3 regions of the Faecalicatena fissicatena genome follow, and region 1 is predicted to be linked to each of the others. Evidence: predicted binding sites of a transcription regulator. Region 1 holds the regulator's gene; each other region holds the start of a gene.
What was found. Region 1 encodes Rex, which represses fermentation and respiration genes when NADH is low (regulators of the CRP and FNR family bind a similar motif). Its sites were predicted from a motif close to ATTGTTAANTANTTAACAAT; they were not measured.
Positions count from the first base shown of each region.

Region 2: a site for Rex is predicted at 6,209-6,228, ahead of H7U36_RS03625 (glycerol dehydrogenase). Genes of this name have one in related genera too.
Region 3: a site for Rex is predicted at 1,409-1,428, ahead of H7U36_RS08495 (NADH-quinone oxidoreductase subunit NuoE family protein). Genes of this name have one in related genera too.

Region 1 covers NZ_JACLYY010000001.1:60,145-68,238, forward strand. Annotated here, with positions in the region: gene ppk1 (polyphosphate kinase 1) at 1-1,806, shown strand, start outside; gene H7U36_RS00300 (magnesium transporter CorA family protein) at 1,866-2,777, shown strand; gene H7U36_RS00305 (ABC-F family ATP-binding cassette domain-containing protein) at 2,832-4,763, opposite strand; gene H7U36_RS00310 (redox-sensing transcriptional repressor Rex) at 4,950-5,603, shown strand; gene H7U36_RS00315 (bifunctional ADP-dependent NAD(P)H-hydrate dehydratase/NAD(P)H-hydrate epimerase) at 5,751-7,247, shown strand; gene alr (alanine racemase) at 7,251-8,094, shown strand, end outside.
Region 2 covers NZ_JACLYY010000002.1:309,734-317,827, forward strand. Annotated here, with positions in the region: gene H7U36_RS15300 (hypothetical protein) at 1-14, opposite strand, end outside; gene H7U36_RS03600 (uroporphyrinogen decarboxylase family protein) at 132-1,172, opposite strand; gene H7U36_RS03605 (ASKHA domain-containing protein) at 1,225-3,396, opposite strand; gene H7U36_RS03610 (cobalamin B12-binding domain-containing protein) at 3,396-4,043, opposite strand; gene H7U36_RS03615 (uroporphyrinogen decarboxylase family protein) at 4,059-5,054, opposite strand; gene H7U36_RS03620 (helix-turn-helix transcriptional regulator) at 5,204-6,085, shown strand; gene H7U36_RS03625 (glycerol dehydrogenase) at 6,260-7,360, shown strand; gene H7U36_RS03630 (MATE family efflux transporter) at 7,504-8,094, opposite strand, start outside.
Region 3 covers NZ_JACLYY010000007.1:36,171-44,264, reverse strand. Annotated here, with positions in the region: gene H7U36_RS08510 ([Fe-Fe] hydrogenase large subunit C-terminal domain-containing protein) at 1-449, opposite strand, end outside; gene H7U36_RS08505 (ATP-binding protein) at 480-902, opposite strand; gene H7U36_RS08500 (DRTGG domain-containing protein) at 939-1,271, opposite strand; gene H7U36_RS08495 (NADH-quinone oxidoreductase subunit NuoE family protein) at 1,578-2,072, shown strand; gene H7U36_RS08490 (ATP-binding protein) at 2,075-2,632, shown strand; gene H7U36_RS08485 ((2Fe-2S) ferredoxin domain-containing protein) at 2,658-3,038, shown strand; gene nuoF (NADH-quinone oxidoreductase subunit NuoF) at 3,054-4,841, shown strand; gene H7U36_RS08475 (NADH-dependent [FeFe] hydrogenase, group A6) at 4,857-6,602, shown strand; gene H7U36_RS08470 (VanZ family protein) at 7,062-7,631, shown strand; gene H7U36_RS08465 (helix-turn-helix transcriptional regulator) at 7,969-8,094, shown strand, end outside.

The DNA.
Region 1 (8,094 bases):
AAAGTGCGTGAGCTCAGCGGGAGAAGGGACAGGGCCTACAACACCCTGATGGAGAAGTTGGAGCCCTGCGGTGTGCGGCTGACAGATTTTGGCCGTCTCTCCGAGGAGGAGAAGGACAGCCTGTCCAGATTTTTCCAGATGGAGATCGCCCCCCTGATCTCCCCCACAGTGGTTGGAAAGAGACAGCCCTTCCCCTTCCTGCGCAACAAGGAGATCTACGCGGTGGCTGTCCTTGAGACGAAGAACAAAAAGGAGAGACTTGGCATTATCCCCTGCACCAACACCATGGTGGAGAGGCTGATCCCAGTGCGGGGGCAGGAGGGCTGTTACATGCTGGCAGAAGAGCTGATCCTCCACTATATTCCCAGAGTGTTCGACGGCTACCAGATCAAGGCCAAATCTCTGATCCGTGTAACAAGGAATGCGGACATTGACGCGGACGCCCTCTACGATGAGGACCTGGACTACCGGGAGTTCATGGCAGACCTGATCAAGAGGAGAAAAAAGCTCTCCCCGGTCCGCCTGGAGCTCTCCAGGGAGATGGATGGGGATGTGGTGGAGACACTCTGCAAATATCTGGATCTGGACTCTACCCACGTGTTCCGGAGCCAGGCGCCCCTGGATCTGTCCTTCCTCTTCCAGATACAGGACATCCTGCGGAAAAATCCGGAGCTCTTCTTTGAGAAGAGAGTGCCTCAGAAATCCCCCGCCTTCCAGGAGGGAAGAAGCCTCATAGAGCAGATCAAGGAGGAGGACAAGATGCTGTCCTATCCCTATGAGTCCATCCGGCCCTTCCTCCGCCTGCTCAGCGAGGCGGCTGAGGACGAGAACGTCATCTCCATTAAAATGACCCTCTACCGTCTGGCAAAGCAGAGCAAGGTGGTTGAGGCTCTCATAGAGGCGGCTGAGAACGGAAAAGAGGTCGTGGTCCTTGTGGAGCTGCGTGCACGCTTTGACGAGGAGAACAATATCGAGTGGTCCAGACGGCTTGAGGCGGCCGGCTGCCAGGTAATCTACGGTTTGGAGGGCTACAAGGTCCACTCCAAGCTCTGCCTGATCACCAGAAAGGCTGAGGGCCGGGTAGAGTACATCACCCAGATCGGAACCGGAAACTACAATGAGAAGACGTCCCGCCTCTACACGGATCTGTCGCTCATGACAGCAAATGTGGATATCGGGCTGGAGGCGTCAGCTGTGTTCCAGGCTCTTTCCAAGGGCGAGGTGGTGGAGAAGTCCGATAAGCTCCTGGTGGCGCCCAAGTGCCTCCAGAACAGAGTGCTGGATATGATCGACGGGGAGATCAGCCGGGCTCAGAACGGGGAGGAAGCCTACATCGGGCTGAAGCTGAACTCCCTGACAGACAAGAAGATCATCGACAAGCTGATCGAGGCCTCCTGTGCCGGCGTGAAGATCGACATGATCATCCGGGGCATTGCCTGTCTCATCCCAGGCGTGGAGGGCAGCACGGAGAACATCCGGATCATCAGTATTGTGGGCAGATTTCTGGAGCACTCCAGGATCTACATCTTTGGAAGGGGCCAGCGGGCAAAGTACTACATCGCCTCTGCGGACTTTATGACGAGAAACACGGTGCGCAGAGTGGAGGTGGCTGCCCCTGTCCTCCAGGAGGACTTAAAGGAGCGCCTGCAGTCCATTTTTGACACTATGCTGAGAGACAATCAGAAGGCCAGGGAGGCCTGCAGCGACGGGGAGTACAGACATGTGGCCCAGAAGGAGGGGGAGGAGCCCCTGAACGCTCAGGAGTATTTTTACCAGGAGGCCTACGAGAAGGCGGGGAAGGCATAAAATCGGAAAAGCATAAAATCGGAAAGCGCATAACATAGAGAGAAAAGGTGTTGAGAAGCATGATATGGAAGATGGGAGAGAGGCTGGAAAAAATGGACGAGGAGGCGTGGAGGCTGGAGCAGTGCCCCGCGGTCTTCCTCACCGACTCCCGGAACTCCAGGCGGGTTCTCGACCTGTCCGGCATCCAGTATGAAAATGATATCCAGCTGGGACAGATCGGCTTCTGCAAGCTGGAGACACAGCAGGAGTGCCTGGTTGGGACCCTGTGTATCCCCAAGCTGTTGGATGTGCTGGGAAGCCGCTACCGGATCTATTTTTTCATCAACCAGAATCATGTGGTGCTGGTGGACGACGAGGATTTCTCCATGCGGCTGATCCGCAGGATCAAGAGCAAAAAGGCTCACCAGGGAGAGACAAAGGAGCGGTTTATCTACAATTACATTGCCGAGTTCATGAGCAGGGACCAGGAGCTGCTGATGCAGTACGAGAAGACGCTGATGCACATGGAGGAGGACGCCATGCAGGGGAAGATCGAGAATTTCCAGCAGGAGCTGATGCCCATCAGGAGAAAGCTTCTGAACCTGCGCAGCTATTACGACGAGATGATGGATATGGGGAGAGAGCTGGAGGAAAATGAGAACGGCTTTTTCGCCAAAAAGCAGCTCAAATACTTCGGGACACTCTCAGACCGGGCAGACCGACTCATGAGCCGCACCTCCCACCTGCTGGAGTACGCCCAGCAGGTGCGGGACGTGTACCAGGCTCAGGTGGATGCAAGGCAGAACAGCAACATGCAGTTCCTCACCGTCCTGTCCACCATCTTCTTTCCGTTGACTTTGATCACGGGCTGGTACGGCATGAATTTTAAGGATATGCCTGAGCTGCAGAACGGCTATCCCGGGGTTATCGTGCTGAGCCTGATCGTCATCATTGTCTGTATTCTGATCTTCAAGAAGAAGAAAATATTATAGAGAAAAAATGCCATAAAATATGCGCCTGCATTACAAAAGAGGGAGGAGCCTGCCTTACGCAAGCTCCTCCCATTTTTCGTACAACTCCTCCAGCCGGGCGGCTATGTCCGCCTTTTCCTTTGCCAGCTCCTGGCATTTCACAGAGTTGGTGTACACCTCCTCTGTGGCCATGAGCTCGTCAATCTGTGCGTCCCGCTCCTCCAGACTGGTGATCAGATCCTCTGTCTTCTTCAGGTCGTTCTGTCTTTTGCGCTCCCTGGCCTGGGCCTCCTTTTGCTCCTGCCAGCTCAGCTTGGCCTCGGACACTGTCTCAGCGGGTGCGGCTTTCCCGGTCTTCGCTGAAGCGGGTGCGGAAGAGGAGGACGCGTAGGCGGCGGTCAGCTCCTCCCGCTTTTCCAGGTAGTAATCGTAGTTGCCGATGTAGTTCACAAAGGTGTGGTTCACCAGCTCCAGGATGCGGGTGGCCGTCTGGTTGATAAAATACCGGTCGTGGGATACATAGAGGACCGTGCCGGTATAATTGTTCAGGGCGTTTTCCAGTATCTCCTTTGAGGCGATGTCCAGATGGTTGGTGGGCTCGTCCAGGATCAGGAAATTGGCCTCTGAGAGCATCAGCTTTGCCAGGGATACCCGGCCCCGCTCGCCTCCGCTTAAATCTCCGATCCGCTTGAACACATCGTCCCCCGTGAAGAGGAAAGCGGCCAGCATGTTGCGGATCTGGGTGCCCGTCAGATCCGGGTAGTCGTCCGAGATCTCCTCGAACACAGTCTTCTCCATGTGGAGCACGTGGTGCTCCTGGTCGTAGTAGCCCACGTGGACGTTGGCCCCCAGGGTGAAGCTGCCGCTGTCTGCGGGGAGCACGTCGTTCAGGATCTTGAGGAGAGTGGTCTTTCCCGTCCCGTTGTCGCCGATGACGGCCACGTGCTCGCCCCGGCGGATGTCGAAGCTGACATCAGTGAAGAGCGTCTGATCCGGGAAGGCTTTGCTCAGGTGTTCTACCGAGAGAACATCGTTTCCGCTGACACAGGAGGGCTCCAGCGTCAGGTGGATGTCTGTCTTCAGCTCCGCCGGCTTCTCGATCCGCTCCATCTTGTCCAGCATTTTCTCCCGGCTCTCCGCCCGCTTGATGGACTTTTCACGGTTGAAGGAGCGGAGCTTCTCGATGACCGCCTCCTGGTGGCGGATCTCCAGCTGCTGGTTCATGTACTCCTTCAGGCGTGCCTCCCGGACCTGCTTTTTCTTCTCCGCGTAGGCGGAGTAGTTGCCCATGTAGGTGGTCAGCTTCCCCTGCTCGATCTCGACCACCTTTGTCACTACCCGGTTCAGAAAATACCGGTCATGGGACACGATGAGCACAGCCCCGGGGTAGTTCAGAAGATAGGTCTCCAGCCAGGAGATGGAGTTTAAGTCCAGGTGGTTGGTGGGCTCGTCAAGGAGCAGCACATCCGGTCTGGTGAGGAGCAGCTTCCCCAGGGAGACCCGGGTCTTCTGTCCTCCGGAGAGGGTGTCCACAGCCTTGGAGAAATCCTCCTCCCCAAAGCCCAGTCCCTTCAGAACGCCGGTGATCTCGCTCTCGTAGGCGTAGCCGTTCTCCCGCTCAAACTGCTCCGTCAGCCGGTGATAGGTGTTCAGCCGCTCTGTCAGGGCATCCCCCTGGAGGGAGGGCAGCTCCTCCTCGATCTGCCGGATCTCCCTCTCGATGGCGATGATCTGCGCCTTGGCGGTCTTCACCTCCTCGTAGATCGTGTTTCCCCCTGTCAGGTCCTGGTGCTGGGCCAGATAGCCCAGGGTGCGGCCCTTTGCCAGGGTGACTGAGCCGCCGTCCAGAGGCAGCTCCCCCACGATCATCTTGAGGATGGTGGATTTCCCGGCCCCATTGCTTCCCACCAGGGCTGCCTTCTCGTGGTCTTCTATATGGAAAGAGCCGTCGCGCACGATGACCTCCTCCCCAAATGATTTTTCTATATTGTGACATGCCAGTATCATGGTGTACCTCCTGCGTAAAAACCGTGCATTTTAAAGCCTTAACTATTATATCGGGGAACCTGCGGCGTGTCAATTTCCAGAAGGCTGTCAGCGCTGATTTGAGGAACTTTTGAGAACAATAAATTGACTTTATTGTAACAATTCTATATAATAAAATCTGAGAAACTGAAATGGAAGGTGGATAAAGTGGAAGGCAGAGAAATTTCGCAGGCAGTCATACGTAGACTTCCAAGATATTACCGCTATTTAGGGGAGCTGCTGGAGAACGGCGTGGAGCGCATTTCCTCCAACGACCTGAGCAAGAAAATGCATGTGACAGCATCCCAGATACGGCAGGATCTGAACAACTTCGGCGGCTTTGGCCAGCAGGGGTATGGATATAATGTAAAATATCTCTACACAGAGATAGGAAAGATACTTGGCCTGGAGGAGGATCATGACATGGTCATCATCGGGGCCGGTAATCTGGGACATGCGCTGGCGAACTACGCGGCGTTTGAAAAACGGGGATTTGTGCTCAAGGGTATCTTTGATGTCAATCCCACACTGAAGGGGATGACGATCCGGGGCGTGCCCATCCATATGATGGACGAGCTGGAGGACTTTGTTAAGAACAATGACATAGAGATCGGTATTCTGACGATCCCGAAGGCAAAGGCGATTGAGGTTGCCAACCAGTTGGTGTCGTACGGAGTGAAGGCGATATGGAACTTCGCACATACGGATCTGAATCTTCCGGATGATGTGATCGTTGAAAATGTCCACCTGTCAGAGAGCCTGATGCGGCTGTCCTACAATATCAGCCGTTACAAAGAGGAACAGAAAAAATCAGAGAAGTAACAGGACTTTGAGACGTGTAAAGCCGGCGTGTGTGAGACAGGCCTTCTTTACACGTCTTTTGCGTTGCCGTGGACCTGTCTGAGCGCAGCGGGACGGCGGCTTCAAAAACGAACCTGCCTGTGGCGCAGGGAAAGGGAGGGTGATTTTATGCTATTTCTGCCAGACGGAAGACAGATGAAGGCGGCGGACAGCTATACCATACGGGAGAAAAAGATCCCGTCGCTGATCCTGATGGAGCGTGCGGCCCGCACGTTTGTGGAGACGGTCATGGACAGAGGCTTTGACCTGTCCTGCGTGTGCGTGGTGTGCGGCTCCGGCAACAACGGGGGAGACGGCTTTGCCATCGCAAGGCTGCTGCTTGAGAAGGGGGCCGGAGTGACTGCGGTGATGGTGGGAAATCCGGACCACTGCACAGAGGAGACAAAGAGGCAGATCGAGCTTTTCAAGGAGGCCGGAGGCGTCCTGGGAAACTCTTTCGAAGAAGGAGAATATAGTATACTGATAGACGCCATTTTCGGAGCCGGCTTAAGCCGCCGGGTGGAGGGGAGCTATCTCGCCTGTATCCAGGCTATGAACCGGTCCGGAGGCGTGAAGATCGCGGTGGATGTTCCCTCCGGCGTCTCCACCACCAACGGGGAAGTGGCCACGAGCGCTTTTAAGGCGGATCTGACAGTGACCTTCCAGTGCGCCAAGCTGGGATGTACCCTGGATCCCGGCCGGGATTACGCCGGGGAGTTGGTCGTGAGGGATATCGGTGTCGATACCTCGGGCCTGGAGGGAGACAGCAAGGTGGCCTACGCCCTGGAGGAGAAGGACGCGGGGAGCATGCTTCCCAGGAGACGGCCCGACTCCCACAAGGGGGATTACGGGAAAGCCCTTATCATAGCCGGGAGCCAGGGCATGGCGGGGGCCGCTTATCTGGCAGCCCTGGCAGCCTACAGGACAGGGGCGGGGCTTGTGCAGATCTACACACCGGAGGACAACCGGACCATCCTGCAGACCTTGCTGCCGGAGGCCATCATCCGCTGCTATGACTTCTTTGACGAGCGGGAGCTCCTAAGGCTCCTTAGCTGGGCGGACGTAGTCAGCATCGGGTCCGGACTTGGCACAAGTGACAAGGCAAGGCGCATCCTGCAGACTACGCTGGAGAACGTGCAGGTTCCCTGCGTGGTGGATGCGGACGGCCTGAACCTGCTGGCGGAGCACACCCGCTATCTGGGAAAGCTGCCCCACGAAAATTTCGTATTCACGCCCCACATGAAGGAAATGTCAAGAGTCACAAGAAGGCCGGTGGAGGAGCTGAAGAGGAACCGATTGGATGTGCTGGCCCAGTTCACGGGAGAGTACCGTGTCACCTGTGTGCTGAAGGACGCCAGGACCTGCGTGTGCAGGCAGGGGGAGCACCCCTTTGTGAACCTGTCCGGCAACGCGGCGATGGCAAAGGCCGGAAGCGGCGATGTGCTGGCGGGAGTCATCACAGGGCTCCTGGCCCAGGGGATGTCCTGCTTTGACAGCGCGGTTCTGGGCGTATACCTGCACGGGCTTGCGGGGGACGCGGCCCGGGAGGAGAAGGGCATATACAGTGTGCTGGCAAGAGATCTGGCAGACGCGGTAGGGACGGTATTGAAAAGACTGGAGGAATAGAGCATGAAGAAATACACCAGGATCTGTGCCAGGATCGACCTGGATGCGATCGAGTACAATCTGGAGATGATGAGAAGGAGACTCCCTTCTGACACGAAGATGATCGGCGTCATCAAGATGGACGGCTACGGCCACGGGGCGGCCCAGATCGCGAAGTACGTTATGGAGGAGAAGGACTACATCTGGGGCTACGCGGCCGCCACGCCCGACGAGGCGGCGCTGCTCAGGAAGAAGGGGATACAAAAGCCCATCCTTGTGCTGGGGTGCACCTTCCCGGAGCAAAGAGACGAGATGATCCGGCAGGAGATCCGCATGACCTGCTACACGGAGGAGATGGCCCGGGACGTCTCCGAGAGGGCCGGAAGGCTGGGAAAGACCGCTTACATCCACATCAAGCTGGACACCGGTATGTCCAGACTGGGCTTTCTCATCAGCGAGGAGAGCGCGGACGCCATTGCCCGGGCTGCCGGACTTCCCGGCATTGAGGCGGAGGGGATGTTTACCCACTTCTCCAAGGCAGATGAGACGGATAAAGCATTTACCCGGGGCCAGATGGAGAAATACCTGTGGATGAAGGCCCGGCTTGCGGACAGGGGCGTTGCGTTTAAACTGTGCCACTGCTCCAACAGCGCCGGCATCATCGACATGCCGGAGGCGGCCATGGATCTTGTCCGGGCAGGCATCGCCATGTATGGGTTGTACCCCTCCGGGGAGGTGCAAAAGGAACTGGTGCCCTTAAAGCCCGCCATGGAGCTCATAAGCCATGTGTCCCACGTCAAATGGGTGGAGCCGGGAACCTTCGTCAGCTACGGGGGAACCTATGTCACAGAACGGAGGACAAAGATCG
Region 2 (8,094 bases), on a different contig from region 1:
CAGGCAAGCCCCATCAGATAGTGGCAGTGGACCTGATTAGCTACATTGTCCGGGGCTGCTGTCCTTGCAAAGCAGCAGCCTTAAGACTGTCCAGGGGCCCTGACGGGTCCTTGTCCTTTTTGTTTTCCCTTCTATTTTTTCCGGTACTCCCGGCAGGCCTCCACGTAGGCCAGGATGTTGGCCCAGGGCACCTCCGGCTCCAGCAGATGGGTGGGAGCCACCATCAGTCCGCCCTTGGGCCCGGCGATGTCCAGGTTGCCCCACACATTTTCCTTCACCTCCTCCGGCGTCCCAAAGGGCATGACCGTCTGGGTGCCGATGGTGCCGTGGAAGGAGATCTGATCCCCGTACTTCTCGTAAATGTACTTAAACTCCATGCACTCCGCCTGGATGGGATTGAGCACATCGATGCCCGCGTCAATGAGATCCTGGATAAATGGCTCAATGTAGCCGCAGGAGTGGTAGATGACGATGATGTCCGGCCGCACCGCCTTCACCTTTGAGATGAGCCGCTTAAGCCGGGGGCAGATCCACTGCGTGTACATCTCCTCGCTCATCATAATGCTGTGCTGCATGCCGATGTCATCTCCCAGGTAGAGGATGTCCACCCCTGCCTTGGCGTAGATCAGGGCGCGATCTGTGGACATTTTCTCCACCATGTCAAAGACCGCCTCCGCCATCTCCTCATCGCTGAGCATATCCATCATGAGATTTTCCATGCCCCGGATGTACCAGGAGGTCTCCCAGATGGTACACTGCATGTTGCCCACTGAGGCAAGCCCTCTCTCGTGCAGGCCTTTGACCCGGTCCTTTACCCAGGCATTTTTCTCCTCCGTGTAGACGGGGATGGGATAGCTCTCGATCTCCTCCACATCCTCCGCGTCCTCCAGCGGGTGGAGCATCTTTGTCATGTGCATGGAGGTGGGGCTGGACTCGTGGCCTACCCCCCACTCGTCAATCTCCATATTGTCCTTGACCTCATCGTAGTAGGGGTAGAACCGGGTCACATCCGTATCCTCCGGGATCAGGTCCCCCACGCGCCGCCAGGGCATCTCAAAATAGTCCATGTAGTCAGAGCCCGGCCCGCCGATCTCCTCCTGGAAGCTCTTCTCCAGGCTGGGGCAGAGCATGAACTCCACCGGCACCGTCTCATAGCCTTCTCTTCTCAGCAAATGAAGCAGATTTTCTCTGGGCGTCATTTTCCTCACCTTTCCTTCTTCTCTTTTATTCTTCATCTTCCCCAAAGTACATGTATTCCATATAAAATCTCTGAAAATCCTTGTTCGCGGAGAGGGGAACCTCCCGGACATACCCTGCGAGCCGGTCCGCGGTCTCCCCGCCCTTCTCCTCTCTCAGCCAACGCAGCGCCCCCGCGAGGGATGTATTTCCCGCCGGATCGGCTTTTCCCACAGCCTCCTCCGGCAGAAGGCCAATGCCCGCCGCCTTCTCCATGTCAAGCTGGCATCCAAAGCCTCCGGCGATGCAGAAGGCGTCCACATCCTCCGCCCGGATGCCGTACGCTATGAGCAGGGTCTCAAGGCCGGCCCGCACCGCCGCCTTGGCCAGCTGAAGCTCCCGGATGTCCTCCTGAAAGATCCGGATCCTGCCCGCCTCGTCCAGCGGAAACCCTTCCTCGTCCCAGGGCTCCTCCAGCCGTCCTGTCTCGTCCAGGACGCCGGCCCGCCTCATCTCGTACGCAGTCTCGATGATCCCGGTGCCGCAGATGCCGGCAGGACTCTCCCCGCCGATGGTCCGAAGCTCCATCTGCCGTCCGTTCCACCTGACGCCGCAGATGGCTCCCGGTATGCTGCCTGTACCGCAGGTAATGTTTCCCCCCTCAAAGGCAGGGCCCGCCGCAGCGGAGGCGGCCAGTATCCGGTCCCTGTTTCCCACCGCCATCTCCCCGTTGGTGCCCAGATCCACCAGAATCCGGATCCTCTCCGTCTCGTGGAATCCCAGGGCGTAGAGTCCGGCTGTGATATCGCCCCCGATGTAGGCGGAGACTCCCGGGAAAATGTGCACCGCGAACTCTCCTGTCTCATCGCCCAGCACCTCCCGGCTGTCTCCATCCACGGAAGAAATGTCATAGGGCTCAAAGGGCCAGACTCCCAGGGAGCTGCAGGGGTATCCCATGAGCAGATGGACCATGGTAGTGTTGGCCCCAATGACCATCTGCCTGATACGAGCCTCTCCCTTTTCTGTCAGAGCGTCAAGGCCTTCCCGAAGGGCCTCCCGGATACAGGCCTGCATCTGAGATCCCTTCCCCTCCCCCGCCGCCTGGATCCGGGCGATCACATCGGCCCCGTACCGGCGCTGGGGGTTGAGGGCCGTGTAGCTGCCCTCAATCCGCCCTGTCGCAGGATCCACCAGCTCCATAGCCAGGGTGGTGGTCCCGATGTCCACCGCCACCGCCTTTCCGACTGCCCTCTTTTCCTCCTCCGGGCTTTCTGCTCCCCGACGTCCATGATCCCGGCTCATCCGGCTCTCCGGTATAAAAAATCCATCCTCGCCGGGCCCCTCCAGGCAGATCCGGCAGTCTCCCTCCGGGATGGCGCGGCAGACAAGGCGCAGCCCCGCCTCCAGCTCCTCCTCCGAGAAGAACCGCCTGTCCGCCTCTGTCACCGGCATCTGCCCCTCCAGGATCCGGATCCGGCACTTTCCGCAGGTCCCTCTGCCGCCGCAGGGGGAGGCCAGAGGGATGCCCCACTCTCCCAGAGTCTCCAGGATGCTCTTTCCTCTCTCCACATGGCCTTTCACCTGCCTGCTCTCCTGCCCGCCCTTTTCCCGGGCCTCCACTGTGAGAACAACAGGACGCCCCCGGCGCATCCGGCAGGAGGTGTTGGAACAGCCGCTGCAATCGTGCTCCCAGAAAAACTGATCCCTCTCATCGCTTAGCAGGAACACCTGGCAGGCGCTTTTCACCGGGCGGTACATCAGCCCCTCTGTGATCTCCATACCGTACTGGCCGGCTCCGGTGACATGAAAGGCCTTTCTCTGGAGCTCCATGGGGGCGTCCTGGTGCGCCTCCAGCCGCCTGGCAATGCCCTTTCCCCGCCGCCTGCAGAGACGAAGCACCTCCTCCCGGAGCTGCCGGTCCATCTGGAAGAGGCAGACATCCGCCAGGGCATCTGCCAGCATAGCCCGGACGCAGTCTCCCTCCTTGAAAAGCTGCCCGGACCAGTCGCTTAAGTCCGCCCCCACGGTAGTGATGACATAGAGGGCTTCCTCCTCGTCTCCAAATCCCAGAAAAGCCGCCGGATCCAGCCTTCTTCGGGCCTCCGGCAGCATTTCCTCCAGCTCTTCCTCCAGCATCTTTTGAAGGCCGCTCTTTTCCCCGTCCACCAGGCGGCAGACCTCCTCCTTTGAGATGTGGATATGAAAATCTGTGTACCGCATTACGCGCTCTTCTTTTCCATGACAGCGGACCGGGCCGTCTCCGCCGCGGAGGCGGCGTCCGGCGTGTAGTAGTCCGCCCCGATCTGGCTGGCAAACTCGTCTGTCACAGGGGCGCCGCCGATCATGACAATGTATTTGTCCCGCAGGCCTCTCTCCTTCAGCCTGTCAATGCAGGACTGCATCTGGCACATGGTGGTGCTCAGAAGAGCGGACATGCCGATGACATCTGCGTGCATCTCCTCCGCCTTGTCGATGAAGGCGTCTGAGCTCACGTCCACGCCCAGGTCGCAGACCTCAAAGCCAGCCCCCTTGAACATCATACAGACCAGATTTTTGCCGATATCGTGGAGATCCCCCTGGACTGTCCCGATGACAGCCCGGCCCACGGGCTCGTTGCCCACCTCCACAAGCCTGGGCTCCAGGATGGAGAGCCCGGCGTTCATGGCCCGGGCTGCCACCAGCACCTCCGGCACGAACACCTCGTTGTTCTTGAATTTTCCGCCAATGACCATCATGCCCGACAGAAGGCCCTCGTTTAAGATCTCCTTGGGATTTATGCCCTCGTCCAGGGCCTGCTGTACCAGGGCCTTCACCTTCTTTGCCTTCCCCTTCTGCAAAAGCTCCGACATTTCCTGTAAAAGTTCCATTTTCCTTCTCCTCCTTTATTTCCCGTAAAACGCCTGCGCGCTGTCAAAAAACGCCTGCAGATTGGCAAGGGGCGTCACCGGGGGGATATCGCAGCCGCTGGAGAGCAGGAAATTGGGATACCTGCCGCACCTCTCCATAAGCTCTGTCACAGCTTTTTCCACCGTCTCCGGCGTGCCGCTCCTGAGCACGCCCACCGGGTCGATGTTGCCCATAACGATCCGGTCTCCCGGCATCTCCTTCAGCACTCTTGCCATGTCCACCGCGTTACCGAAGCTGTACCCGTCGGCGGGTATATCCGCGATGTCCCCAAGAAGCGGCTCCACCATGCCGCAGTTGTGGTAAATGAGGGCAAGACCCGCCTCCCGGGCCGCCTGGCAGATCCGCTTCACATAGGGAACGGAGAACTCCCGGAAAAGCCCCGGGGAGAGAAGTCCCGCCGCCGGCTCGGCCATGACGATGCCGTCGGCTCCCGCCTCCTTAAAGGCCCTGGCGTAGTCGCAGAGAAAGCCTGTCACCTTCTCCAGCACGGTCTCCACTATCTCGGGCTCCTCGTAGCACAGGATCATGATCTCCGTCATATCCAGAAGCCGCCCCGCCAGGGAGTAGGGTCCGATCATCCCCGCCAGGACAGGCCGATCCTTCACCTGTCCGGCCACCTGCCGGATCCCGGCCAGGCACTCCCCTGTTCTTCCAGCTCCCACCGGGGGCACCTGCAGGGCATCCGCCTCCTCTTCCTCCTGGATGATGGCCGCCGTCACCGTAGGCACCTCCTGGCTGCTGTAGCGCACCGGGCTGCCGAAGGCCTCCGCCTCCACCGACAGATCCATCAGCCCCAGCACGGCTGCCATGTCAAATCTGTCCGCAATGGCCTCCATGCACTCGGCCTGGAGCCGTCCGCTCCTCACCGTCTCCTCCACTGTGTTTCCTGTGATCTGGATCCCCGGAAAGGAGAGCACCGGAAGAGGCCTTTTCTCTCCGGGGCTCACCATGTCCCGCATCCATTTTTCCATGTCAAAATCCATCTCTGTCTGCCGCTCCTTTTCCTTTTTGTCGTTATTTACATTTTATCCGCCGGATGGTATGATTTACATGTCTGTTATGGTAGAAAAAATGTCATATCTGGTAAATGATATTCGACAGATGAGAGGAGGACTTTCCCATGCTGCAGATCCCGGAAAAGCTTTTTGTCACCAGATCCGTTCACCGGACCCTGGGACTGGATCCCAACAACTCCATACTGAGCTGCGGGTTTATCCACCACACCCGCCACCTGCCCCAGAACGAAAATCTGGTCTTCAAATATTACGGCGCCCTCCTTCTCCTGAGCGGGGAGGGCACCTATCTGGACAAAGACGGAAAAAGCACCCGGATCTATCCCGGATGCTTCGTTCAGCGTCTTCCCTATATCAAACATTCCACCATCACAAAGGAGGACGGGAAATGGCTGGAGTTTTTTGTCTGCTTTGGATATGAGACCTACCGGTCCCTGCGGCACATGGGCCTCCTCCTGGATCAGCCGGTGCTCTCCCCTGGTCTCTCCCAGTCTCTTCTGGACCGGTGCCTTCTGCTCTACGACCACCTGGAGCACTCCACACAGGAACAGCTCCCCTACCTTCTCCTGGAGGCGCAGCAGCTCGTCTTCGGCATCTATGACATGCACAGGAGGCAGAGCCTGCGTCCCTCCGTGCGCACCCTCCTGTACGAGGCCAGGGATCTTCTCGGAAGCGGCCAGATCCCGGACGACAGCTGCCGGGGCACAGCGGAATACCTGGGCCTTGGCTACGAGAATTTCCGCAAGCTCTTCCGCCAGGAATTCCACATGCCGCCCCACACCTACCTCATCCAGAAGCGGCTGAACAGCGCCAAGGAGCTGCTCCTGCAGGACAGCCTGTCCATCCAGGAGATCGCCGCCCGGACCGGCTACCCGGACAGCTTCTCCTTCTCCAAGCAGTTTAAAAAGTACACCACCCTGACCCCCCGCCAGTTCCGGGCCCTCCACCAGGTGCCCGGGGCGGACAGGGGAAGCGCCCGGCAGACTTGACCCTTCTGTTCCTTATCTCCCGTCCGGTTTTCAATCTTGCACAAACCTTTCTGAAAATCTGATGTTTTTTTCAGTCTTTTTACTCTTGCTTTTGCACCCCGGGGTGCTATAATCAGAATTGAAATTGATAAATTTTTAACACACCTTTTTATGTGTCGCAAAGGAGGATTTATTATGCTTAGACTGAGAATGATGCGCGCACCTCAAAAATATGTTCAGGGCAAGGACTCCCTTCTCCATTTCCACGAGGAGATGAAGGATCTGGGAAACAGCTGGCTCTTCATCTGCTCCAGAAGCGGGCATAAGATGTGTCACGATAAAATCGAGAAGAGCTTTGAGGGGACGGAGGATATCCGCCACTATGAGATCTTCGGCGGGGTCTCCAGCGTAGGCGAGATTGAAAAAATGAGACAGATCGCAAGGCAGGAAGGACTCAACGTCATCGTTGGCGTTGGCGGCGGCTCCGCCATCGACACGGCCAAGGCCACTGCCTACTACGAAAATCTGCCGGTAGTGATCATCCCCACTGTGGTGGCTACGGATGCCCCCTGCACTGGTCTCTCTGTCATTTACAACGATGACAAGACCTTCAACAGCTATCTGTTCTACCCAAAGAATCCTGAGGCCGTGATCGTGGACAGCGAGATCATCGCAAATGCCCCTGTGAAGTTCCTGGTAGCCGGTATGGGCGACGCCCTGGGCACCTATTTTGAGGCCAGGGCCTGCCAGCGCACAGACGCTCCCAGCCTGGAAAACGGAGGCATTACCCGATCCGCTATGGCGCTGTGCCGCCTCTGCTATGACACCCTGAAGGAATACGGGGCTGCCGCCAGGAAGGCCTGCGAGTGCCATGTGGTCACTCCCGCCCTGGAAGCCATCATCGAGGCCAATGTCTATCTCTCCGGCGTGGGCGCTGACAACGGCGGCCTCGCGGTAGCCCACTCCTTCTACAATGGTCTCACCGCCCTTGGCGGACACAGCGCGCCCCATGGCTGCTGCGTTGCCTTCGGCACTCTCGTCCAGCTCGTGCTGGAGGGAGCCTCGAAGGAGGAGTTCCGGGAGGTTCAGGATTTCTGCATGGAGGTCGGTCTGCCGGTTACCCTGGAGGAAATTGGCATCACAAAGGATGAAGAGATACGCGTCATCGCCGAGAAATCCTGCGTAGAGGGCGAATCCATCCACAACATGGTGGCGGACGTGACTCCTGACCAGCTCTACGCGGCCATCATCGCCGCGGACGCTCTGGGAAAGGAGCGCCTGGCATCCTCGAAATAAACATCTGCCACGAGGCAAACGCTTTTCCTTAACCAGCGATCTATATAAAACAGGCAGGAGCGCCCGACTTGTAGTCAGGGCTCCTGCCTGTCTCTGTCTATTGAAATGTCTATTGAAATCTTTCATACCTTATCCGGTCTGACCTAGACGCTGTAGATCCCCTCCCGCTTCAGCTGCCGGATGCACTGCTTCCGCACGAACCAGAAGCACACCGCCTGCATGGCAATGGTGAAGATCCAGGAGCCGGGGTAGGAGATGAACAGGAAGTGCAGGGATCTGTGGTGGGGAAAGAAGCCGTAGATCCACACGATCCTGGTTCCCACTGTCCCGATGACGGACAGGATCATGGGCACGGCGGAGCGTCCCATGCCCCGCAGGGCGCCCGGAAAGAGATCCATGATGCCGCAGAGGAAATAGGGAACAGTGGTGATGGACAGGATCTCCAGTCCGCACTGGATCACCTCCGGGTCTGAGGTGTAGATCCCAAGGAGCCGTGAGCCGAATACATAGGCCCCCACGCCCAGCACCAGGGCCGCGCCGGCCGACAGGATCATGCAGTCCGCCAGCACCCGGTCCATCCGCTTCTGCTTGCCAACGCTGTAATTCTGGCTGGTAAAGCTCATGCAGGCCTGTGTCACCGCGTTCACCGACACATAGAGAAAGCCCAGGATGTTGTTGGCCGCCGTGTAGCCTGCCATGGCGATAGAGCCGAAGGAGTTGACTGAGGACTGGAG
Region 3 (8,094 bases), on a different contig from region 1:
CGGACCCGGATGATGCGCACGATGGTGGGACAGGCGCTGCTGATAAAGGGAGCCTCGTCCCTGTGCTCTTCTATGTAGGAGCGGGTCATCTCAGACACCAGCTCCGCCGCGGCGCTCACCTCAAAGACATCGTCAAAGCCCATGGAGAGTAGGGCGTTGAGGACAATGTCCACGTTGGTCAGATTGTTGAACTGGGCGTAGAGGGAGGGGGCGGGAAGAGCAACCGTGTATTTATAATCATGCATCTCATCCAGAGAGTCCGACTCCGCGATCTTGGCGTGGTGGGGACAGTACCGGATACACCGGCCGCAGTCCACGCAGAACTGGGGCTTGATGGAGGCCTTTCCGCCGTGTACCCGGATGGCCTGGGTGGGGCAGTATTTGATACAGTTGATGCAGCCTGTGCAGGCATCTTTATCCAGTTTGACAGAATGTATGAATTTATCCAAAAGATGTCCTCCTTTACAGGGCAGATACGCCTACAGATGTATGTCCATAGTCACAGTGGTCCCCACCCCCACCTCTGTGTCGATCTGCATATTGTCTGAATATTTCTTCATGTTGGGCAGACCCATGCCTGCGCCAAAGCCCAGGGAACGGACCTCCTCCGGGGCGGTGGAGTAGCCCAGCTGCATGGCTTTTTCCACATCCGGGATGCCGGGGCCTGTGTCCGCCAGTATGATCTGGATATTGTCGTCAGTGACCATGACCTTGATGGCGCCGCCTCCCGCATGGATGACCATGTTGATCTCCCCCTCGTACATGGCGATGGCAACTCTGCGGATGGCACCGCTGTCCACGCCCATCATCTTGAGCTTATTCTTTACACTGCTGCTGGCCTCGCCGGCGCGGGTGAAATCATCGCCGGGGACCTGATATTCAAATGTCAGACATTCGCTCATGTTTTGATTACCTCCTTGAAGCCGGCAGGGCCGGCATTACAGCCCGCTGCTGTATAGAATGCCGCAGGTTGTATACATTCCTTTTTCTGTGTGCAGGACGCACATCTCCCTTGCTCTTGCCAGATTCAGGATCTCGCTGTCCAGGGGCTTGCCCCGCACAAAGACGATGCAGGACACATCCAGCATTTCGGCAGTGCGGATGACCTGTGGATTGCACAGACCGGTGAGAAGGACGCAGTGTGGATTTGCAAAGGCCAGCACATCGCTCATCATGTCCGAGGCAAAGGCCTCCTCCACCTCATGGTCCAGCATCTGTTCCCCGGACAGGATCTGTGCATCCAGAAGGGCTTTGATTTCTCTGATTACCATGGAAACCTCCTGTGAAAATACTGCAAACAAAGTAAAAAAATATAAAATATGAAACAATGAGTATAATGAGAGTATAGCATCAGAAAATAGTCAAATCAAGGCAATTTGTATAAAATAGATAAAAATAGAAGAACAATATTGTGCATTTTTTAACATATAATGTGAAAAAATGGACGTAGAAAAGTTATAATCACTAAAAAACAGGAGAGATAATTGTAGATATTTAGAAAAGTCTGTGATAGAATGATTGAAGAGTGAAAGACAAAGTAATTTTCAGACAAAAATTGAGAACAAGGAGGTTTACAGATGGTTTCTACGAAGTCGACCGTTCCGTTCCGGGGAACGAAAGAGCAGGAAGAGGCGCTTCTTGCTGTCATCCGCGGCATGAAGGATGAGAAGGGCGCCCTCATGCCGATTCTGCAGAAGGCTCAGGAGATATACGGTTATCTTCCCATAGAAGTGCAGAAGATCATTTCCGATGAGACGGGGATCCCCCTGGAGAAAATCTACGGAGTTGTGACATTTTATTCACAGTTTACTCTAAGCCCCAAGGGCAGATACCAGATTTCTGTCTGTCTTGGCACGGCATGCTACGTGAAGGGCTCCGGAGACATCTACAACAAGCTGATGGAGAAGCTTGGCATTGTGGGCGGGGAGTGTACACCCGACGGAAAATTTTCACTGGATGCGTGCCGCTGTATCGGCGCCTGCGGCCTGGCTCCGGTCATGACTATCAACGATGAGGTCTACGGCAGGCTGAAGGTGGACGATATCGACGACATCCTGGCCAAATACGAATAGCCATGCTGCCGGAGATATCCCTTCATATCCTGGACGTGGCGGAGAATTCCGTCCGGGCAGGCGCGACCCTGGTAAGGATCGAAGTGCTGGCTGACACGGCTGAAAATACCCTCTCCGTTACAATAGCGGACAACGGCTGCGGCATGTCAGAGGAACAGCTTGCAAAAGTGGAAGATCCCTTTTTTACCACCAGGAATACCCGGAAGGTGGGGCTTGGCATTCCCTTTTTCAAGCAGGCGGCCCTGGCCACAGGAGGAAGCTTTTCCATCCGGTCAAAGGAGGGGGAGGGGACAGTGACAAAGGCGGTGTTTGTCCTCGACAGCATCGACAGGATGCCCCTGGGAGATATGACAGCCACCATACATACACTTGTCACCTGCCATGAGGAGATGGATCTTTACTACAGATACGCCCGGGACGGACGCGCATTCACGCTGGATACCCGGGAGATGAGGGAAATACTTGGAAATGTGCCGCTGAGCTCGCCGGAGGTGTCCAGGTTCCTGAAGGAATACCTGGATGAGAACCGGAGGGAGGTGGACAGCGGCAGTACGTTATAGGAAAAAGAAAGATTGGAGGAAGGATATGAAATCTCTTGAAGAATTACGTGCCATACGAGAGAAGATGCAGGGAAAAGTAGGCTTCCGCTCCGAGGACGCCACCCAGACCAGGGTGGTGGTGGGAATGGCCACCTGCGGCATCGCAAGCGGCGCCCGCCCTGTACTCACGGCCCTTGCTGACGCTGTGCAGGAGGAGGGTCTGAACAATATCAATGTCACCCAGACAGGGTGCATCGGCCTGTGCCAGTATGAGCCCATTGTGGAGGTCATGGAGCCGGGCAGGGAGAAGGTAACTTACGTGAAAATGACACCCGAGAAGGCGATGGAGGTGTTCCGCCTGCACTTAAAAGGCGGCCAGGTGGTGACCAAGTACACCCTCGCCTCAGAGCAGCTCGGAAAAGAGTAGAAGGAGGTTGCAGCTATGTATCGTTCACATGTACTGGTCTGTGGAGGAACCGGATGTACCTCCTCGGGCAGCCAGAAGATCAGAGACAGACTGGAGGAAGAGATAAGAAAGCAGGGACTGGAAAATGAAGTCGGCGTGGTAAAGACAGGCTGCTTCGGCCTGTGCGCTTTGGGTCCCATCATGATCGTGTACCCGGAAGGGGCCTTCTATTCCATGGTCAAGGAGGAGGATATCCCGGAGATCGTGTCCGAGCACCTCTTAAAAGGAAGAGTGGTCAAGCGTCTCCTCTATGATGAGACAGTCAAAGGCGCGGAGGTGCTGCCGCTCCAGGAGACAAAATTCTACAAAAAGCAGCACCGCATCGCTCTCAGGAACTGCGGTGTCATTAACCCGGAGAATATTGAGGAGTACATCGGCACCGGCGGATACGAGGCGCTGGGGAAGGTGCTCACAGAGATGAAGCCCCAGGACGTGATCCAGATCCTTCTGGACAGCGGCCTTCGGGGAAGAGGAGGAGCCGGCTTCCCCACGGGACTGAAGTGGAAATTCGCCGCCGCCAACGAGGCGGATCAGAAGTATGTCTGTTGTAACGCCGACGAGGGAGACCCGGGAGCATTTATGGACCGCTCCGTGCTGGAGGGAGATCCCCACGTAGTGCTGGAGGCCATGGCCATTGCGGGCTACGCCATTGGCGCCTCACAGGGCTATATCTATGTCCGGGCAGAGTACCCCATCGCAGTAGAGAGACTGAACATTGCCATCGGCCAGGCAAGAGAGTACGGCCTTCTCGGAACAGACATTTTCGGGACAGGATTTGATTTTGACATTGAGCTGCGCCTGGGTGCAGGAGCCTTTGTGTGCGGCGAGGAGACGGCCCTCATGACCTCTATTGAAGGAAACAGAGGAGAGCCCCGTCCCCGTCCGCCATTCCCGGCGCTGAAGGGCCTGTTCCAGAAACCGACTATACTGAATAATGTAGAAACCTACGCAAATATTCCCCAGATTATCCTCAACGGACCAGAGTGGTTCGCCTCCATGGGAACCGAGAAGTCCAAGGGGACAAAGGTCTTTGCCCTGGGCGGAAAGGTGAACAACACAGGACTGGTGGAAATCCCCATGGGCACCACTCTGCGGGAGATCGTGGAAGAGATCGGCGGAGGCATCCCAAAGGGCAAGAAATTCAAGGCGGCCCAGACCGGCGGCCCTTCCGGCGGATGTATCCCGGCAGAGCACTTTGACGTGCCCATTGACTACGACAACCTTATCGCCATCGGCTCCATGATGGGCTCCGGCGGTCTCATCGTCATGGACGAGGACACCTGTATGGTGGACATCGCCAAATTTTTCCTGGAGTTTACGGTGGATGAGTCCTGCGGAAAATGTACCCCCTGCCGTGTGGGTACAAGGCGCATGCTGGAGATACTGGAGAAGATCACAAAGGGACAGGGAACCATGGAGGACCTGGACCGTCTGGAGGAGCTGGCAGAGCACCTGAAATCCAATTCCCTGTGCGCCCTGGGGCAGACAGCCCCCAACCCGGTTCTGTCTACTCTGCGGTACTTCCGGGACGAGTACATTGCCCACATTGTGGATAAGAAATGTCCGGCGGGCGTGTGCAAGGATCTCCTGCAGTACCGGATCGACGCGGACAAGTGCCGGGGCTGTACGCTCTGTGCCCGCACCTGCCCCAATGACGCGATCGTGGGCAAGGTGAGAGAGCCTCACGTGATCAACCAGGAGAAGTGTGTAAAATGCGGCGCCTGCATGGAGAAATGCCGCTTTGGCGCAATCTACAAAGAATAATGGAGGATGGAGAATATGGAGAACATCAACTTAAAGATAAACGGTTTAGAAGTATCCGCTCCGGCTGGTTCCACCATTCTCGAAGCGGCGCACCTGGCGGGCATCCGGATCCCGACCCTGTGTTATTTAAAAGAGATTAACGAGATCGGCGCATGCCGTATGTGCGTGGTGGAGGTCAAGGGGGCTAAGAACCTGGTGGCGGCCTGTGTCTATCCCATCAATGAAGGGATGGAGGTGTGGACCAACACCCCCAGACTCATCAAGTCGAGAAGGCGGACGCTTCAGCTTCTGCTGTCCAACCACGACAAGAAATGCCTCTCCTGCGTGCGCAGCGGTAAATGTGAGCTACAGCAGCTCTGCCAGGAGTACGGCGTGGACGATGAAGACTATTTCCAGGGAGAGTCCAACCACTATGAGCTGGACACCTCCGCGGCCCACATGATCCGGGACAACAACAAGTGTATCCTCTGCCGCCGTTGCGTGGCAGTGTGTGAGAAGACCCAGGGCATCGGAGTCATCGGGCCCAACAACAGGGGCTTTGCCACCTTTATCGGCTCACCCTTTGGCATGGGGCTTGGCCAGACCAGCTGCGTCTCCTGCGGACAGTGCATCGCCGTCTGTCCCACAGGCGCTCTCTATGAGAAGGACTACACCGACCAGATCCTGGAGGCCATCGCGGATCCCGACAAATACGTGGTGGTGCAGACCGCACCCTCTGTCCGGGCCGGCCTTGGCGAGGAGTTCGGCTACCCCATGGGAACCGATGTGGAGGGAAAGATGGTGGCAGCTCTGCGCCGTATCGGATTTGACAAGGTGTTCGATACAGACTGGGCGGCAGACCTGACCATCATGGAGGAGGCCACAGAGCTCCTTGATAGGATACAGAACGGCGGAGTGCTGCCTCTCATCACATCCTGCTCACCGGGCTGGATCAAGTATTGCGAGCACTATTTCCCGGACATGACTGAGAACCTGTCAAGCTGCAAGTCGCCGCAGCAGATGTTTGGGGCCATGCTGAAGACCTATTTTGCCGAGAAGGAGGGCATCGACCCGAAGAAGATCGTGTCCGTCAGCGTTATGCCCTGCACGGCCAAAAAATTCGAGATCGGGCGGGATGACCAGAACGCGGCCGGCGTGCCGGATGTGGACATCGCTATCACCACCCGTGAGCTGGCAAGGCTGATCCGCCGGTGCGGCATATCCTTCACAGCTCTTCCGGACGAGAAATTCGACGATCCCATGGGAGAGTCCACCGGAGCCGGCGTCATCTTCGGAGCCACTGGCGGCGTTATGGAGGCGGCTCTCCGGACAGCGGTGGAGACTCTCACAGGCGAGGAGCTGGCCAAGCTGGAGTTTGCCGATGTGCGTGGAACTAAAGGGATCAAGGAGGCCTCCTACAATGTGGCCGGCATGGACATTAAGGTGGCAGTGGCCTCCGGCCTTGCCAACGCAAGAACCCTTTTAAATAGAGTGAAATCCGGAGAGGCACAGTACCACTTCATCGAGATTATGGGCTGTCCCGGCGGCTGCGTTAATGGCGGCGGACAGCCTCAGGTATCGGGTGAGGTGCGGAATTTCACAGACGTGCGGGCCATCCGCGCCGGCGTCCTGTACCGCAATGATGAGGCCAAGGCCATCCGCAAGTCCCACGAGAACCCGGCTATCAGGAAGCTTTATGAGGAGTATCTGGGCGAGCCCGGCAGCCACAAGGCTCACGAGTATCTGCACACTACCTATGTGAAGCGGACCATCAACGGATAAGACGATAGGACATACAAGAGACACCTCCTAATGTGATATATAAAGAAGCGGGAAGGAAGCCGGTGTGGCTTTCTTCCCGCTTCGAGTGTTATTGCTGCAGGGCTGTACAGAAGGGGGCAAAATTTCCACCTAAAACTTATGGAAACTTCTTTGGGCATGTGATATGATAGTTGCAAAGCATTATATTTCTGGCAGCTTTTTTCTTTTGCGGCGTCTGTCGTGTCTGTAAGTCTGATAAGAAGATCTAAAAGAAATCACGATGCTTCTTATTCCTAATTGACGAAGCAGAGAGGTTTCCTGAAAGCTATGCTTTGAAGCTTATGTTTTCGTCTTTACAGGCTGCCTCCTGCGATACTTGAAAAAGGGGTACCTATAAGTGGAAAAATGTATAAGATAAGACAATCCGGAAGAGGAGTCGTTTTGATTTAAGAGAAAACTAGAGAAAGAGGAGACGGATATATGGATTTATATCAGATCCTGTCTACCCACAGCCGGCCCTGGTCGGAGAGAGAAATCATGTTCTTTGGGATTTTGCTCGTTGCGGGGGCGGCCTTTTTGCTGGCGGCGGCAGGAAGTCACAGGATCAGAAAAAGCCAGGCGGCCGGGATGATGGCCATGCTGGTTTATATAGTGGTTGTGCTGGGATCAACTGTATTCACCAGGGAAGTGAGTGAACGGCAGTGTGAACTGATCCCTCTCTGGTCCTGGAGAGCTGTGCTGTCTGAGCATGACTGGGCGCTGCTGCAGGAGATCATGCTGAACTGCGTTATGCTGGCACCGGCAGGATTGCTTTTGCCATTTGCGGCGGGGAAAAAAGTGCGGCTTCGGGCGGGGATCCTGCTGGGAATCCTGCTGTCCGGTGTGATTGAGGTGAGTCAGTTTCTATTTATGAGGGGACTTTTTGAGTGGGATGACATGTTCCATAATACTCTGGGATGTGTGCTTGGCTGTGCGGTCTCCAACGCTCTGCTGGCCTTCAGGGAAAGCCGGAGGGCCGGTGATCCTTCGGAAGGGGGAGCAAAAGAATAGGAAAGAGTAGAAATCAGCATTAGCCCTTCACAAAAGACAGGATTATAAAAAAGCAGGCAGCTGTTCAAGACCGGACACCGGGAACGGTGAGGGTCAGTGACAGCTGCCTGCTTTTTTGTTCTGCTTTTGTTTCATTGCTGCTTTTCTGCCATTTTTTAGAAGAGATCTCTTGTGTAGATCTGCATATATGTGTCAAAAGAGTCTCTTAAGAAATTGCTAAATCTTCTGATCATATCTGGCACCTCCTCTTTATTTTCAATTGCATTATAGTGTGGCAGGGGATATAATTCTTGTCAAAAGGGAAGATAAATCAGCCAAATCTTGCAGGAGGGGTTTGATGCATTTTTTCTACGAGCTAAAGGAAGATCAGATGGAGATCTATGAAAAGGAGTCTGTCCACTATCCGCCCCACATCCACAAGTCCATGGAATGTATCTATGTGACCAGCGGGACGCTGGAGCTG